One region of the Actinokineospora baliensis genome, then DNA from elsewhere that is predicted to be linked to it. Evidence: riboswitches for the same ligand, from Rfam matches in the RefSeq annotation. Region 1 holds a riboswitch; the other holds the start of a gene.

Region 1 (7,074 bases):
GCAGGCCGTAGTCGGCGAGGCGCTTGGCCACGTCGTCGACGGTGATGCCGGTGGCCTTGGTCATCGGCCGCAGGTCCAGGATGCACTCGTGGGCGACGAAGCCGCCCGCGCCGGTGTAGAGGACCGGGAAGTGCTCGTCGAGGCGGCGGGCGATGTAGTTGGCCGAGGCGACCGCGGTCAGCGTCGCCCGGCGCAGGCCGTCGGCGCCCATCATCCGCACGTACGCCCACGAGATCGGCAGGATCGACGCGCTGCCCCACGGCGCGGCGCTGATCGGGCCGACACCGGTCGCGGGGCCCGCGGTGGGCTGCAGCGGGTGGTTGGGCAGGAACGGCGCCAGGTGCGCGCGCACGCCGATCGGGCCGACACCGGGGCCGCCGCCGCCGTGCGGGATGCAGAACGTCTTGTGCAGGTTGAGGTGCGAGACGTCCGAGCCGAACTTGCCGTAGCGGGCCAGGCCGATGAGCGCGTTGAGGTTCGCGCCGTCGACGTAGACCTGACCGCCCGCGTCGTGCACCAGGCCGCAGACCTCGCGCACGGTGTCCTCGTACACGCCGTGCGTGGACGGGTAGGTGATCATGATCGCGGCGAGGTCGGCGCTGTGCTCGGCGACCTTCTTGCGCAGGTCACCCAGGTCGATGTTGCCGTTGTCGTCGCAGGCGACGACGACCACGCGCATACCGGCCATGACGGCGCTGGCGGCGTTGGTGCCGTGCGCGCTGGACGGGATCAGGCAGATGTCGCGCTCACCGTGGCCCTGGGACCGGTGGTAGGCGCGGATCGCCAGCAGACCGGCGAACTCGCCCTGGCTGCCCGCGTTGGGCTGGAGGCTGACCGCGTCGTAGCCGGTCAGCTTCGCCAGCCAGTCCTCCAGGTCGGAGATGATGGTCAGGATGCCCTTGGCGTCCTCGACCGGCGCGAACGGGTGCAGGTCGGCGAAGGCGGGCCAGGTGATCGGCTCCATCTCCGCGGTCGCGTTGAGCTTCATCGTGCACGAGCCCAGCGGGATCATGCTGCGGTCGAGCGCGACGTCCTTGTCCGACAGGGCGCGCAGGTAGCGCAGCAGCGCGGTCTCGGAGCGGTGCGTGGAGAACACCAGGTGGGTCATGAACTCGCTGGTGCGGACCAGGTCGGCGGGCAGCGCGTCCGGGGTGTCGGCGTCGAGCGCGTCGACGTCGGCGCTGACCCCGAACGCCTTCCACACCAGGTCCAGGTGCGCGCGGGTGGTGGTCTCGTCGGCGGCGATGCCGACGGTGTCGGCGTCGGCCAGGCGCAGGTTGACCCCCAGGCCCCTGGCGGCGGAGACGATCTCGGCGGCGCGGCCGGGCACGCGGGCGGACACGGTGTCGAAGAACGCCGTCTCGACGACCTCGACGCCGCCGCGGCGCAGGCCCTCGGCCAGCACCGCGGCCAGCCGGTGGGTGCGGGTCGCGATGGCGCGCAGGCCGTCGGGGCCGTGGTAGACCCCGTACATCGAGGCGACCACGGCCAGCAGCACCTGGGCGGTGCAGATGTTGGAGGTCGCCTTCTCGCGGCGGATGTGCTGCTCGCGGGTCTGCAGCGCGAGCCGGTAGGCGGGCTGCCCGTCGGCGTCGGTGCTGACCCCGACCAGGCGGCCGGGCAGCTGGCGCTCGAGGCCCTTGCCGACGGCCATGTAGCCCGCGTGCGGCCCGCCGAAGCCCATCGGCACGCCGAACCGCTGCGTGGTGCCCACGACGACGTCGGCACCGATCTCGCCGGGCGCCTGCAGCAGGGTCAGCGCGAGCAGGTCGGCGGTGACGGCGACCTTGGCGTCGCGGCCGTGCGCGGTGCGGATGAGCTCGGCGAAGTCGCGCACCGAGCCGGAGGCGCCCGGGTAGGACAGCAGGACGCCGAAGAAGTCGTCGACCGGCAGGCCCTCGGCCAGGTCGTGCACGACGACCTCGATGCCCAGCGGCTCGGCGCGGGTCTCGATCACCGCGATGGTCTGCGGGAAGGTGTCGGCGTCGACGACGAACCGGTTGGACTTGGAGCGGCCCGCGCGGCGCAGCAGCGTCATCGCCTCGGCGGCCGCGGTGGACTCGTCGAGCATGGAGGCGTTGGCGGTGGGCAGGCCCGCCAGGTCGGCGACCATGGTCTGGAAGTTGAGCAGCGCCTCCAGGCGGCCCTGGCTGATCTCCGGCTGGTACGGGGTGTAGGCGGTGTACCAGGCGGGGCTCTCCAGCACGTTGCGCCGGATCACCGGCGGGGTGTGCGTGCCGTAGTAGCCCAGGCCGATCATCTGGGTCAGCGTCCGGTTGCTCGCGGCCAGCTCGCGCAGCTCGGCCAGCGCCTGCACCTCGGTGGCCGGTGCGGGCAGGTCAATGGCCAGGTCGCCCTCGCGGATGGACTCCGGCACGGCGTGCTCGGCGAGCTCCTCCAGCGACCCCACGCCGACGACGTCGAGGATCCTGGACAGCTCGGCGGGGCGGGGACCGACGTGGCGGTCGGCGAACGGGGTGCCGTGCTCGAGCGCGGCGAGCGGGATCCGGTCGGTCGTCAAAGTGGCTCCTCGGGCGTGCAGGGGGGTCGGGCCTGGCACGGGCGGTCCGCCCGTGTGGCCCTCCCCCTCTGTCCGTGCCCGAAGGCGCCTGAGAGCTTCACCGCGCCCCTGCCCGGGACGCGACTTGCACCTTCGGCGGGGCTCCCCGGTCGTGCCGGCTCGCCCGCTTTCCAGAGGCGTCTCACCCGCACGGTCCGTTTGCCTGAGAGGTTCCGGGGAGGATTTGCTCCTTCGGCGCCGTGCCGGTCTGGTGGACCGGACGGACTCTCCCGCACGGGTTCAGCGACGCGTTGACGAGTCTAACCCGTCCAGGGTGCGTTTCTCGTCCGGCAGGGTGCAATTCGATTGCGGACCGGGTGCGGCTACCGGTCGACTGCCCGGTATGGGCTCCACCTTGGACACCGCGGCCGTTCGCGCGGCCTACGACGCGCAGCTGCGCCGTGACCTGCCCCCTTCAGGCGGCGCGGCCACCGCCGAGCGCACCGACCAGCTGACCAGGCACCTCGGGGTGGGGCCGGACGGGTGGTCTGGCGTCGTCTGGTCCTCACTCGACGAGGCGACGGCCGACCAGGTGATCGCGGACACCGTCGCGTGGCTGCGCACGGTCGAGGGCCACGCCGAGTGGAAGCTGCACCACCACGACACCCCCGCTGACCTGGGTGCCCGGCTGACCGCGGCCGGGCTGGTCGCGGACGGGGTCGAGTCGGTGATGGTCGCCGAGGCCGCGGCGGTACCGCACTTCGAACCGCCTGCGGGGGTGCGGCTGGTCGAGGTGGCCGACGACGCGGACATCGACCGCGCGGTGCTGGTGCACGACCTCGCCTTCGGCGGCGACCACAGCGGGCTCGGCAGGCGGATGCGCGTCGGGCTGGCGGCGGGGCTCATGGACGTCGTCCTCGCCGTGGCGGGTGACGAACCGGTCAGCGCCGCCCGCACGGACTACTACCCGGGCACCGAGTTCGCGGGCCTCTGGGGCGGCGGGACCGTCGAGGCGTGGCGCGGCCGCGGGATCTACCGGGCGCTGGTGAGCCACCGGGCACGCCGCGCTGAGCAGCGAGGGGTGCGCTACCTGCAGGTGGACGCGCTGCCGACGAGCCGCCCCATCCTGGAGCGGGTCGGCTTCACCGCGATCGCGCTGACAACCCCGTACACAGTGCCCCGGGGCTAGCCCGCGTTGCGGGCCTTCCTGCGCTGGGTGAGCTCGTCGTCCACCGGCACCTCGACGCCGTCCGCGCGCTCGGCCGGGAACTCGTGGATGGTGCCGCTGATCTCCCGGATGGCGCCGCTGACGGCGATGCCGAACACGCCCTGGCCGCCCTGCAGCAGGTCGACGACCTCCTCCGGCGAGGTGCACTCGTAGACCGTGGTGCCATCGCTGAAGAGGGTGATCCTGGCCAGGTCGCGCACGCCGCGCCTGCGCAGGTGGTCGACCGCGACCCGGATGTTCTGCAGGGACACACCGGTGTCGAGCAGCCGCTTGACGACCTTGAGGACGAGCACGTCCTTGAACGAGTAGAGCCGCTGCGACCCCGAGCCCTGCGCGCTGCGCACGGTCGGCACGACCAGGCCGGTGCGGGCCCAGTAGTCGAGCTGCCGGTAGGTGATGCCCGCGATCTGGCACGCGGCGGGACCGCGGTAGCCGACGAGCTCGTCGGGCAGCGAGGCGTCCGGGAACAGTTCGCCCTGCTCGCCGCCGAAGACGGAGTCAGCCCCAGCGGGACCTTCCTCGAACACGCCTGCCTCCCCTCGTCCGGCCACCGATGTGGCCGGCGAACGAGACCGCCCGTTCCACCCTGCGGAACGCCTCGGTCGAGCGGCGCACACCCGGTCCGGCGGTGGTCGGTGCGGTGGTGCTCGCGCCCCGGCCCGGAGTGTTTCGCTCGTCTGTGACGGTAAGACGGGGGCGCGGGGAGGTCAACGCGACGCGCGGGGAGGGGATGGGAGTCGCTGGTGGGGAGGGTCTTCGCCGGGGAATCAGGCAGCGGTAAGTCGGGGATCAGGAGCAGGTTGTGCGGCGGCTCAGGTGTCGGCGCCGCGGAAGTCCTCGGGCGAGACCGAGTCGAGGAACTCGCGGAACTTCTCCACCTCGTCCTCCTGCTCGTCCGGGATGATCAACCCGGCTTCCTGCAGCACCGAGTCCTCGGCGTGGATCGGCACCCCGACGCGCAGCGCCAGCGCGACCGAGTCGCTCGGCCGCGCGGAGACCCGCACGTCGCCGTCGAAGACCAGTTCGGCGAAGAAGGTGCCCTCGCGCAGATCGGTGATCCGCACCTGTTCCAGTTCGCGGCCGAGCGCGCCGATCACGTCCTTGAGCAGGTCGTGGGTCAGCGGTCTCGCGGGCCGCACCCCCTGCTGCTCCAGGGCGATCGCCGTGGCCTCCACCGATCCGATCCAGATCGGCAGGTACCGCTCTCCCTCGGTCTCGCGCAGCAACAAGATCGGCTGGTTCGCGGGCAACTCCACCCGCACCCCCACGACGCGCATCTCGCTCATCGGGCTCGCCTCCCTCCGCTCGCTGGGGCATCGGCGTCCCGTTCCATCGAGGATCGCTCATCGCCTACTTCGACGCTACCCGCCATCTGGTCCCCACGCCCGCCTATCTCACGTCTCCCGCACAGTGATCGGTTCACCCCGCGCGCCGCCGTGCGCACCCGGCTACCGGCCGGTGACTCTGCGCAGACCGGCCCTCACCAGCAGCGAGTGCAGCGTCACCGTGAGCGCCGCGAGGTCGTCGGCCGCCTCGTCCGCGCGCGCCCGAGCCGCCGGATCACGTTGCCGGAACAGAGGAGTGAGCACCTGCTCGATCAAACCGACCTCGCGGTCGGCCGCGGCGCGGAACGCGCGCAGGTGCCGGGGTTCGATTCCGTACTCCGCCAGCGCGGCCGCGGTCGCGGCGACGGTGAGCGCGTCGCTGTCGAACGACCCGTCGGCGTTGGCGCCCAACAACCCGTACTGCTCCAGTTCGAGCAGGGTCTGCGCCGTGATCCCGCCGCGCTCGACCACTTCGTCGCGGGTGAGCGTGCCGGTCACGGCCAGGGGCAGCGTGATCGCCGGTGTCGAGCCGTCGAACGCGGGGGCGTCGAGCACCGGGACGTCGGGTACCGGGGCCAGACCGCGCGCCGGGCGGGCCACCGTCCCCGGTGGCCCGCCCGAGCGGTCGAGCTGTTGCTTGATGACCTTCAGCGGCAGGTAGTGGTCGCGCTGCGCGGCGAGCACGAAGCGCAGCCTGGCCACGTCCGCCTCGGTGAACCGCCGGTACCCCGACGGCGAGCGCTGCGGGCTGACCAGCCCCTCCGACTCGAGGAAGCGGATCTTGGAGATGGTCACGTCCGGGAAGTCCGGCCGCAGCCGCGCCAGTACGGCGCCGATGCTGGACCCGCCCCTGGGCTGCCGACCCGCGGCCGTCACGCCTCCCTAGGCCCCCGCGCCGGGGCCGGTGAGGAACACCAGGCGGAACTTGCCGATCTGCACCTCGTCGCCACCGGCGAGCACGGCCTGGTCGACCGGCTCGCGGTTGACGTAGGTGCCGTTGAGGCTGCCGACGTCGATCACCACGAACTCGCCGCCCTCGCGGCGGAACTCCGCGTGCCGCCGGGAGACGGTGACGTCGTCGAGGAAGATGTCGCTGTCGGGGTGCCTGCCCGCGCTGGTGGTGTCGCGGTCGAGCAGGAACCGCGACCCCGCGTTGGGGCCGCGCTTGACCACCAGCAGCGCCGAGCCCGCGGGCAGGGCGTCGACACCCGCGACCGCGGGTTCGGGCGCCCGGGCCGCCTGGGCCTCGGGGTCGGTGAGGAAGTCGGCCCGGAAGACCGAAGTCCGCTCCGGAGACTGCTCCGGCGGGACGCCGGGCCCGTCGTTGGTGCTCACCTGAGCTCCTCCTGCTGGTCAGTTGCGCTGAACAGTTGCCAACGTACCGTGCGCGATCAGGCGCCGGGGCAGTGGTACCCCTTCGCGGTCGGCTGGGTGCCGACCGCGGCCCGACCCGCTGGTCAAGATCGTCTCACGCCCGCTCAGGCTTCGGTGAGGGCCTGGTAGGCATCGGCGTCGAGCAGCGCCTCGAGCGCCTCGGGGTCGTCGACCCTGATCTCGATGAGCCACCCCTCGCCGTAGGGGTCGGAGTTGAGCAGGTCGGACTGCTCGGCCACCGCGTCGTTGACCGCCACGACCTCCCCGCTGAGCGGGGCGTAGAGGTCGGAGACGCTCTTGGTCGACTCGACCTCGCCGATCGAGGCGCCCGCCTCGACCCGGTCGCCGAGCTCGGGCAGCTGCACGAACACGACGTCGCCGAGCTGCTGCTGGGCGTACTCGGTGATGCCGACGCGGACCAGGTCGTCGGCCTTGGTCGCCACCCACTCGTGCTCGTCGGTGTAGCGGAGTTCTTCGGGAATCACTCGAGCCCTCTTTCGGACCTTGACCCTGATGGTGGCGCAGAGCTTAAACGGCGGCGCTCCCGGCCAACCGCAGCGCCGCTCGTGTCTGCACGAGGTACAGCAAGCCGGACCAGATGAACAAGAGCCCGCCCCAGATGACGAACGCGTAGGCGACCGGCCGGA
Region 2 (7,074 bases), 280 kb from region 1:
GCGCTGTACCTGTCGTGGCGCAGGCAGCGGACCACCGAGCAGGACCTCGACAACCGCGAACGGGCGCTGGCCCACCAGCGCGACGTGGCCGCCGACGCCAAGGCGCACCAGGACCGGATGGCGGCGATCACCGAGAAGGACGGCGTCGAGCGGCGGATCACCGACCTCTACACCAAGGCCGCCGACCAGCTCGGCTCCGACAAGGCGCCGGTGCGCATGGCCGGGCTGTACGCGCTGGAACGGCTCGCCCAGGACAACCCCGGCCACCGCCAGACCGTGGTCAACGTCTACTGCGCGTACCTGCGGATGCCGTTCGACCCGCCCGAGGACACCACCCCGGCCGACCCGGCGGCCCTGCCCGAGCACCGCTCGCGGCTGCAGGAGCGGGAGGTCCGGCGCGCGGTGCAGCGGATCCTGCTGCTGCACCTGCGCCCCGAGCTCGCGGAGTTCTGGCCGGACATGGACCTCGGCCTCACCGGCGCCGTGCTGATCGACTTCGACCTGTCCCGCTGCCGGATCCGCTCCTCGACCTTCGCCATGGCGAGCTTCCAGTACCGGGCCAACTTCAGCGGGACGCGGTTCGACGGCTACGCCTGGTTCCGCGGCACCACCTTCACCGGTCAGGCGTGGTTCCAGGGCGCGGAGTTCGGCGGGCACGCCAACTTCAACGAAGTCACCTTCCAGGACGAGGCCCGCTTCCGCGACGCGTCCTTCCGGCACACGTCCACCTGGCGGGACGCTTCCTTCTCCCGCGGGGTGCCCGCCGAGGTCACCGAGGTCGCGGGCGGGGTAGCCGACGTCACAACCGCATGAAGAGGGTTGTTGCCAGGACCTGGCGGTAGCGTCCCGCTCGCTATTAGGCTCGATCCGCTCCAGTCCCCGCTGGCCCGATGTCCCGGAGGTGCGCTGATGACCCGTTCGGTCGCCATGCACATGAGTGACGGGTTGCTCAACACGACGACCTCGCTGTTGTTCGTCGGGGTCGCCGTGGTCGGGTTGGCGGTCGCGGCGGCGCGGGCGCGCAACGACCTCGACGACCGGACCGCGCCGTTGGCCGGGTTGGTGGCCGCGTTCGTCTTCGCGACGCAGATGCTGAACTTCCCGGTGCTGCCCGGGGTCTCCGGGCACCTGCTCGGCGGTGCGCTGGCGGCGATCCTGGTTGGACCGTGGGTCGGGGCGCTGTGCGTGTCGATCGTGCTGGTGGTGCAGGCGCTGGTGTTCGCCGACGGCGGGGTGACCGCGCTGGGCGCGAACATCACCAACATGGCCCTGATCGGCACGGCCGCCGGGTTCGCGGTCGCGACCCTGCTCAAGCGGTTCACCAGCGGCAAGGTCGGGCTGGTCGTCGTCGCGTTCGTCGCGGCGTTGCTGAACACCGTGATCGCCTCGCTCGGCTTCGTGCTCGAGTTCGCCATCGGGGGAGACCCGGCGTTCAGCCTCGGTGGGGTCACCGCGACGGTGGTGGGCGTGCACTGCCTCATCGGCATCGGCGAGGGCGTCATCACCGCGCTCACCGTGGGCGCGGTCGCCGCCGTCCGGCCGGACCTGGTGTACCTGCTGCGCGGCACCAGCCGCCCCCTGGAAGTGCGTGAAGGGACCTCGGCATGACGAGCACGAAGACCCGCAACCTGTCGTTCCTGCTCGGGTTCCTCCTCGTGGCCCTCGTCCTGGCGGGCGCTGTGTCCTACCTGGCCGATTCGAACCCGGACGGGCTCGACCACGCCACACTCAAGGGCTGCGAGGTCGTGGAGACCGCGGAGGGCGAGCAGTTGCAGGGCAGCTGCATCGCGCAGAACGCAAAGGACCACCAGCTCGCGGGGAGCCCGCTGGCTGACTACGCCGTCGACGGTGGTGAAGGCACCACCGGACTGGCGGGTGTGATCGGCGTCGTGCTGACCGTTGTTGTCGCCGGTGGGCTGTTCTGGGTGCTGCGCAGGCGCCCCACCAAGTGAGCGGGGGGCACTCGCACCCGCTGTACCGGCCTGGTGACTCACCGGTGCACCGACTTCCACCGCAGGTCAAGATGGTCGCGGCGGTTGCGGGGGCGTTGTGTGTCGTCACGACTCCTAGGGACAGATTCTGGGCGTTCGGGCTCTACTTGGCCCTCTTGGCCGGAGTTTGGGTGTTCGCGCGGATCCCACCCGGGTGGCTGGCCAAGCGCGCACTGATCGAGTTGCCTTTCGTGGTTCTCGCGCTCGTGTTTCCGTTCGTCGCAGGTGGTCCTACGGTCTACGTGTTGGGCCTAACGCTGTCCGAGCACGGCCTACTGTCCGGCTGGAACATCCTCGTCAAGGGAACCCTCGGCGTTCTGATCTCTCTTACGCTGGCTGCCACCACGATGCCGGGGGAGCTGATCGTCGGTCTGCAGCGGCTGCGGGTACCGAAGATGGTCGTCACCATCGCCACTCTTATGTTGCGCTACTTGGACGTCATCGCCGCCGAAGCCCGTCGCATGCGGATCGCGCGCATCTGCCGGGGCCACGATCCCCGCTTCCTGTGGCAGGTGGGGGCGACAGCGCGCGGCATCGGCACCTTGTTCATCCGTAGTTACGAGCGCGGGGAGCGCGTGCACCTCGCCATGGTGTCGCGCGGCTGGAACGGCTCCATGCCCGACCAGGGACGGCCCGCTGGGCGCACGGCATGGCTCGTGGGACTCATGCCGACGGCTCTGGCCGCCGTCGTGCTAGGCATGGCCCTGTGACACCGCCCGCGCTCTTGGTCGAACGCCTCGCCTACGCCTACCCCGACGGCCACCAAGCCCTCTTCGGCGTGAACCTCCGGGTGGAGCCGGGGGAGAGGGTCGCGGTCCTGGGCCCCAACGGCGCCGGCAAGACCACCTTGGTGCTGCACCTCAATGGCGTGCTGACCGGACAGGGCAAGGTCGAGGTCGCCGGACTGCCGGTCAATAAACAGAATGCGAAAGAGGTCCGCCGCCGGGTCGGCATCGTCTTTCAGGATCCAGACGACCAGCTGTTCATGCCCACGGTCGGTGAAGACGTCGCTTTCGGCCCCGCGAACTTCGGGTTGCGCGGGGCCGAACTCGACGCCCGGGTCAAGCGCGCCCTCGACGACGTCGGCATGGCCGAGCACGCCGAGCGCTCACCCATGCACCTGTCCGGCGGGCAACGCCGCCGGGTGGCGCTGGCCACCGTGCTGGCCTGCGACCCGGACATCCTCGTGCTCGACGAACCCTCGGCCAACCTGGAACCGCGGGCCCGCCGCGAACTCGCCGAGGTGCTGCTCAGCCTGGGCCGCACGATGCTCATGGTCACCCACGACCTGCCCTACGCCGCGCAGCTGTGCCCGCGCGCGGTGCTCATCGATGACGGTGTGATCGTGGCCGACGGCCGCACCCGCGACCTGCTCGCCGACGCCGCCCTGCTGGCCCAGCACCGGCTCGAACTTCCTTTCGGGTTCCGCCTCGACTAGTCTCGCGACCACAACCACATATCGGGCCGCACGAGTGGGACCGGGAGAGCCCTCGACCTTGGTCGAGGCACCGAAGGAGCAAACTCCCCGTCAATCTCTCAGGTAAAGCTACCGTTCCCACCAGGCCACTCTGGAAAGCAGGCGCGATCTCGGCGCCTCACCCACGGTGCAAGCCGCGTTCGCGGCGAAGCTCTCAGGTGCCATGACAGAGGGGGAGTTCCAGCGCCGGGATCGTCCACCCGGCGCGCTGCCCAGGAGCTCCCATGACCCTCGTCCCCCGCACCCAATACAGCGAACAGCCCACGGGTTGTCCACAACCATCACACTCATCCACAGCTCGACCGGTCGCGCTGCACCACGCGCGCCCGGCGTGCCACGCTGCGGACAGCACTGTTCCCGGCGCGCCGAAGGAGAACCGACTTCCATGAGCACACCCTCCCCGCTGCACGCGGTGCATGAGGCCCTGAGTGCCTCGTTCACCGACTTCGCGGGCTGGTCGATGCCCCTGCGCTACGGCAGCGAGCTGGCTGAGCACAAGGCGGTCCGCACCGCGTCGGGCCTGTTCGACCTCAGCCACATGGGCGAGATCGAGCTGACCGGCCCCGAGGCGGCCCAGGCGCTGGACTTCGCCCTGGTCGGCAAGCTCTCGGCGGTGAAGCCGGGCAAGGCCCGCTACACGATGATCTGCGACGACGAGGGCGGTGTCCTCGACGACCTGGTCGTCTACCGGCTGGCCGCCGACAAGTACATGGTCGTCGCCAACGCCTCCAACGCCGCGACCGTGGCCGCCGCGCTGCGCGAGCGCGCCGACGGGTTCGCCGTCGAGGTCGACGACCGCTCCGCCTCGCTGGCGCTGATCGCCGTCCAGGGCCCCACCTCGACGGCGATCATCGGCTCGGTGACCGACGCCGACCTCGACGCGCTCGCCTACTACGCCAGCGTCCCGTCGGCCATCGCGGGCATCGACATCCTGCTCGCCCGCACCGGCTACACCGGCGAGGACGGCTTCGAGGTCTATGTGGACGGTGCCAAGGCCCCCGAGGTGTGGCGGCTGCTCACCGAGGTGGGCCAGGAGCACGGCCTGCTGCCCGCCGGGCTCGCCTGCCGCGACACGCTGCGGCTGGAGGCCGGGATGCCGCTCTACGGCAACGAGCTCAGCGCCTCGTTCACCCCGTTCGACGCCGGTCTCGGCCGGGTCGTGAAGTTCGACAAGCCCGGCGGGTTCGTCGGCAAGGAGGCGCTGGAGCGCCGCCGCGACGCCGACGTCGAGACCAAGGTGCTGGTGGGGCTGATCGGGTCCGGCAAGCGCGCCCCCCGACACGGGTACGCCGTGCTCGACGGGGACGGCGCCCAGGTCGGTACGGTCACCAGCGGCGCGCTCTCGCCGACGCTCGGCCACCCGATCGCGATGGCCTACGTGCCGGTCGCGGTCAGCGAGCCGGGTACCGCGCTCACCGTGGACATCCGCGGCACCGGCGCGCCGGTCGAGGTCGTCAAGCTGCCCTTCTACCAGCGTCAAGCCTGAACCCAGGAGATCGAGAACCCATGAGCAACCCGGAGAACCTCGGCTACACCACCGACCACGAGTGGGTCGACCTCGCCGATCCGGCCTCGGCCACCGTCGGCGTCACCAAGTACGCCGCCGACGCCCTCGGTGACGTGGTGTACGTGCAGCTGCCCGAGGTGGGCGCCACCCTGACCACCGGCGAGGCGTGCGGGGAGATCGAGTCGACCAAGTCCGTCTCCGACCTGTTCGCCCCGGGCGACGGGGTGGTCGTGGAGATCAACGAGGCGGTCGTGGACACCCCCGAGCTGGTCAACACCGACCCGTTCGGCGACGGCTGGCTCTTCCGCTTCCGCGTCGACGGCGAGCCGGAGCTGCTCACCGCCGCCGCGTACGCCGAGCACACCAAGGAGGGCTGATGGCGGGCACACCCACGTTCAACCAGCACCTGGCCGAGGTCGACCCGGAGATCGCCGCCGCGGTCGCCGACGAGCTGCACCGCCAGCAGTCGACCCTGGAGATGATCGCCTCGGAGAACTTCGCCCCGGTGGGCGTGCTCGAGGCGCAGGGCTCGGTGCTGACCAACAAGTACGCCGAGGGCTACCCCGGCAAGCGCTACTACGGCGGCTGCGAGCACGTCGACGTGGTCGAGCAGCTGGCCATCGACCGGGTCAAGGCGCTCTTCGGCGCCGAGCACGCCAACGTCCAGCCGCACTCGGGCGCCTCGGCCAACGCCGCGGCGATGTTCGCCGTGCTCAAGCCCGGCGACACGATCCTCGGCCTGGACCTGGCGCACGGCGGGCACCTGACGCACGGGATGAAGATCAACTTCTCCGGCAAGCTCTACAACGTGGTCGCCTACCACAGCGACCGCGAGACCGGCCGCGTCGACATGGGCGAGGTCGAGCGGCTGGCCAAGGAGCACAACCCGAAGCTGATCGTGGCAGGCTGGTCGGCCTACCCGCGGCACCTCGACTTCGCCGAGTTCCGCCGCATCGCCGACTCGGTCGGCGCGCTGCTCATGGTCGACATGGCGCACTTCGCCGGTCTGGTCGCCGCCGGGCTGCACCCGAACCCGGTGCCGCACGCGCAGCTGGTCACCACCACCACGCACAAGACCCTCGGCGGTCCGCGCGGCGGGGTGGTGCTGTGCACCAAGGAGCTGGCCAAGAAGGTCAACTCGGCGGTGTTCCCCGGCCAGCAGGGCGGCCCGCTCGAGCACGTGATCGCCGCCAAGGCGGTGGCGTTCAAGGTCGCCGCGACCGAGGAGTTCGCCGAGCGGCAGCGCCGGGTGCTCGAGGGCGCGCGGATCCTGGCCGACCGCCTCACCGCGGCCGACTGCGCCGCGGCGGGCGTCAAGGTGCTCAGCGGCGGCACCGACGTGCACCTGGTGCTGGTCGACCTGGTCGAGTCCGAGCTCGACGGCCAGCAGGCCGAGGACCGGCTGCACTCGATCGGGATCACGGTCAACCGCAACGCGGTCCCGTTCGACCCGCGGCCGCCGATGGTCACCTCGGGGCTGCGCATCGGCACCCCGGCGCTGGCCACCCGCGGCTTCGACGCCGAGGACTTCGCCGAGGTCGCCGACGTGATCGCGGTCGCGCTGCGGCCGCAGCTCGACGAGGCGACCGGGGCCGAGCTGCGCGAGCGCGTGGCCACCCTGGTGCGCCGCCGCCCGCTCTACCCGGAGCTGGGCTAGGGATCGCCCGTCCCGGGGTCGCGCCGAGACCCGGCGCGACCCCGGGGCCGAACAAGGAGGTTAGTGGTGGCGGTCAGCGTCTTCGACATGTTCAGCGTGGGCATTGGCCCGTCGAGCTCGCACACCGTCGGCCCGATGCGGGCCGCGGTGATGTTCGTCGAGGGCTTGCGCGAAGCCGGGCAGCTGCCCGGGGTGGCCAGGGTCCGCGCGGAGCTGTTCGGCTCGCTGGGGGCCACCGGCCACGGCCACGGCAGCGACAAGGCCGTGCTGCTCGGCCTGGAGGGCGAGCGCCCGGAGGAGGTCGACACCGAGTCGGTGCCCGGCCGGGTGGCCGCGATCCGCGAGTCCGGCCGCATCCGCCTGCTGGGCACCCACGAGATCCCCTTCGCCGAAGACGACGACCTCGTCATGCACCGGCGCAAGTCCCTGCCGCTGCACCCCA

The links. A riboswitch is a leader RNA that binds a small molecule or an ion and turns the genes downstream of it on or off. The one in region 1 is predicted to bind glycine.
Region 2: another riboswitch for glycine. It lies ahead of gcvT (glycine cleavage system aminomethyltransferase GcvT); the one in region 1 lies ahead of gcvP (aminomethyl-transferring glycine dehydrogenase).

Annotation. Positions count from the first base shown of each region.
Region 1 covers NZ_JAFBCK010000001.1:6,328,442-6,335,515, forward strand. The annotation lists gene gcvP (aminomethyl-transferring glycine dehydrogenase) at 1-2,521, opposite strand, end outside; glycine riboswitch at 2,702-2,803, opposite strand; gene JOD54_RS28125 (GNAT family N-acetyltransferase) at 2,904-3,689, shown strand; gene JOD54_RS28130 (MerR family transcriptional regulator) at 3,686-4,255, opposite strand; gene JOD54_RS28135 (bifunctional nuclease family protein) at 4,541-5,014, opposite strand; gene ftsR (transcriptional regulator FtsR) at 5,177-5,929, opposite strand; gene garA (glycogen accumulation regulator GarA) at 5,936-6,388, opposite strand; gene gcvH (glycine cleavage system protein GcvH) at 6,532-6,912, opposite strand; gene clsA (cardiolipin synthase ClsA) at 6,956-7,074, opposite strand, start outside.
Region 2 covers NZ_JAFBCK010000001.1:6,606,901-6,613,974, reverse strand. The annotation lists gene JOD54_RS35840 (pentapeptide repeat-containing protein) at 1-813, shown strand, start outside; gene JOD54_RS29225 (energy-coupling factor ABC transporter permease) at 910-1,608, shown strand; gene JOD54_RS29220 (PDGLE domain-containing protein) at 1,605-1,952, shown strand; gene cbiQ (cobalt ECF transporter T component CbiQ) at 2,024-2,701, shown strand; gene JOD54_RS29210 (energy-coupling factor ABC transporter ATP-binding protein) at 2,641-3,429, shown strand; glycine riboswitch at 3,461-3,553, shown strand; glycine riboswitch at 3,554-3,648, shown strand; gene gcvT (glycine cleavage system aminomethyltransferase GcvT) at 3,854-4,954, shown strand; gene gcvH (glycine cleavage system protein GcvH) at 4,975-5,352, shown strand; gene glyA (serine hydroxymethyltransferase) at 5,352-6,632, shown strand; gene JOD54_RS29190 (L-serine ammonia-lyase) at 6,699-7,074, shown strand, end outside.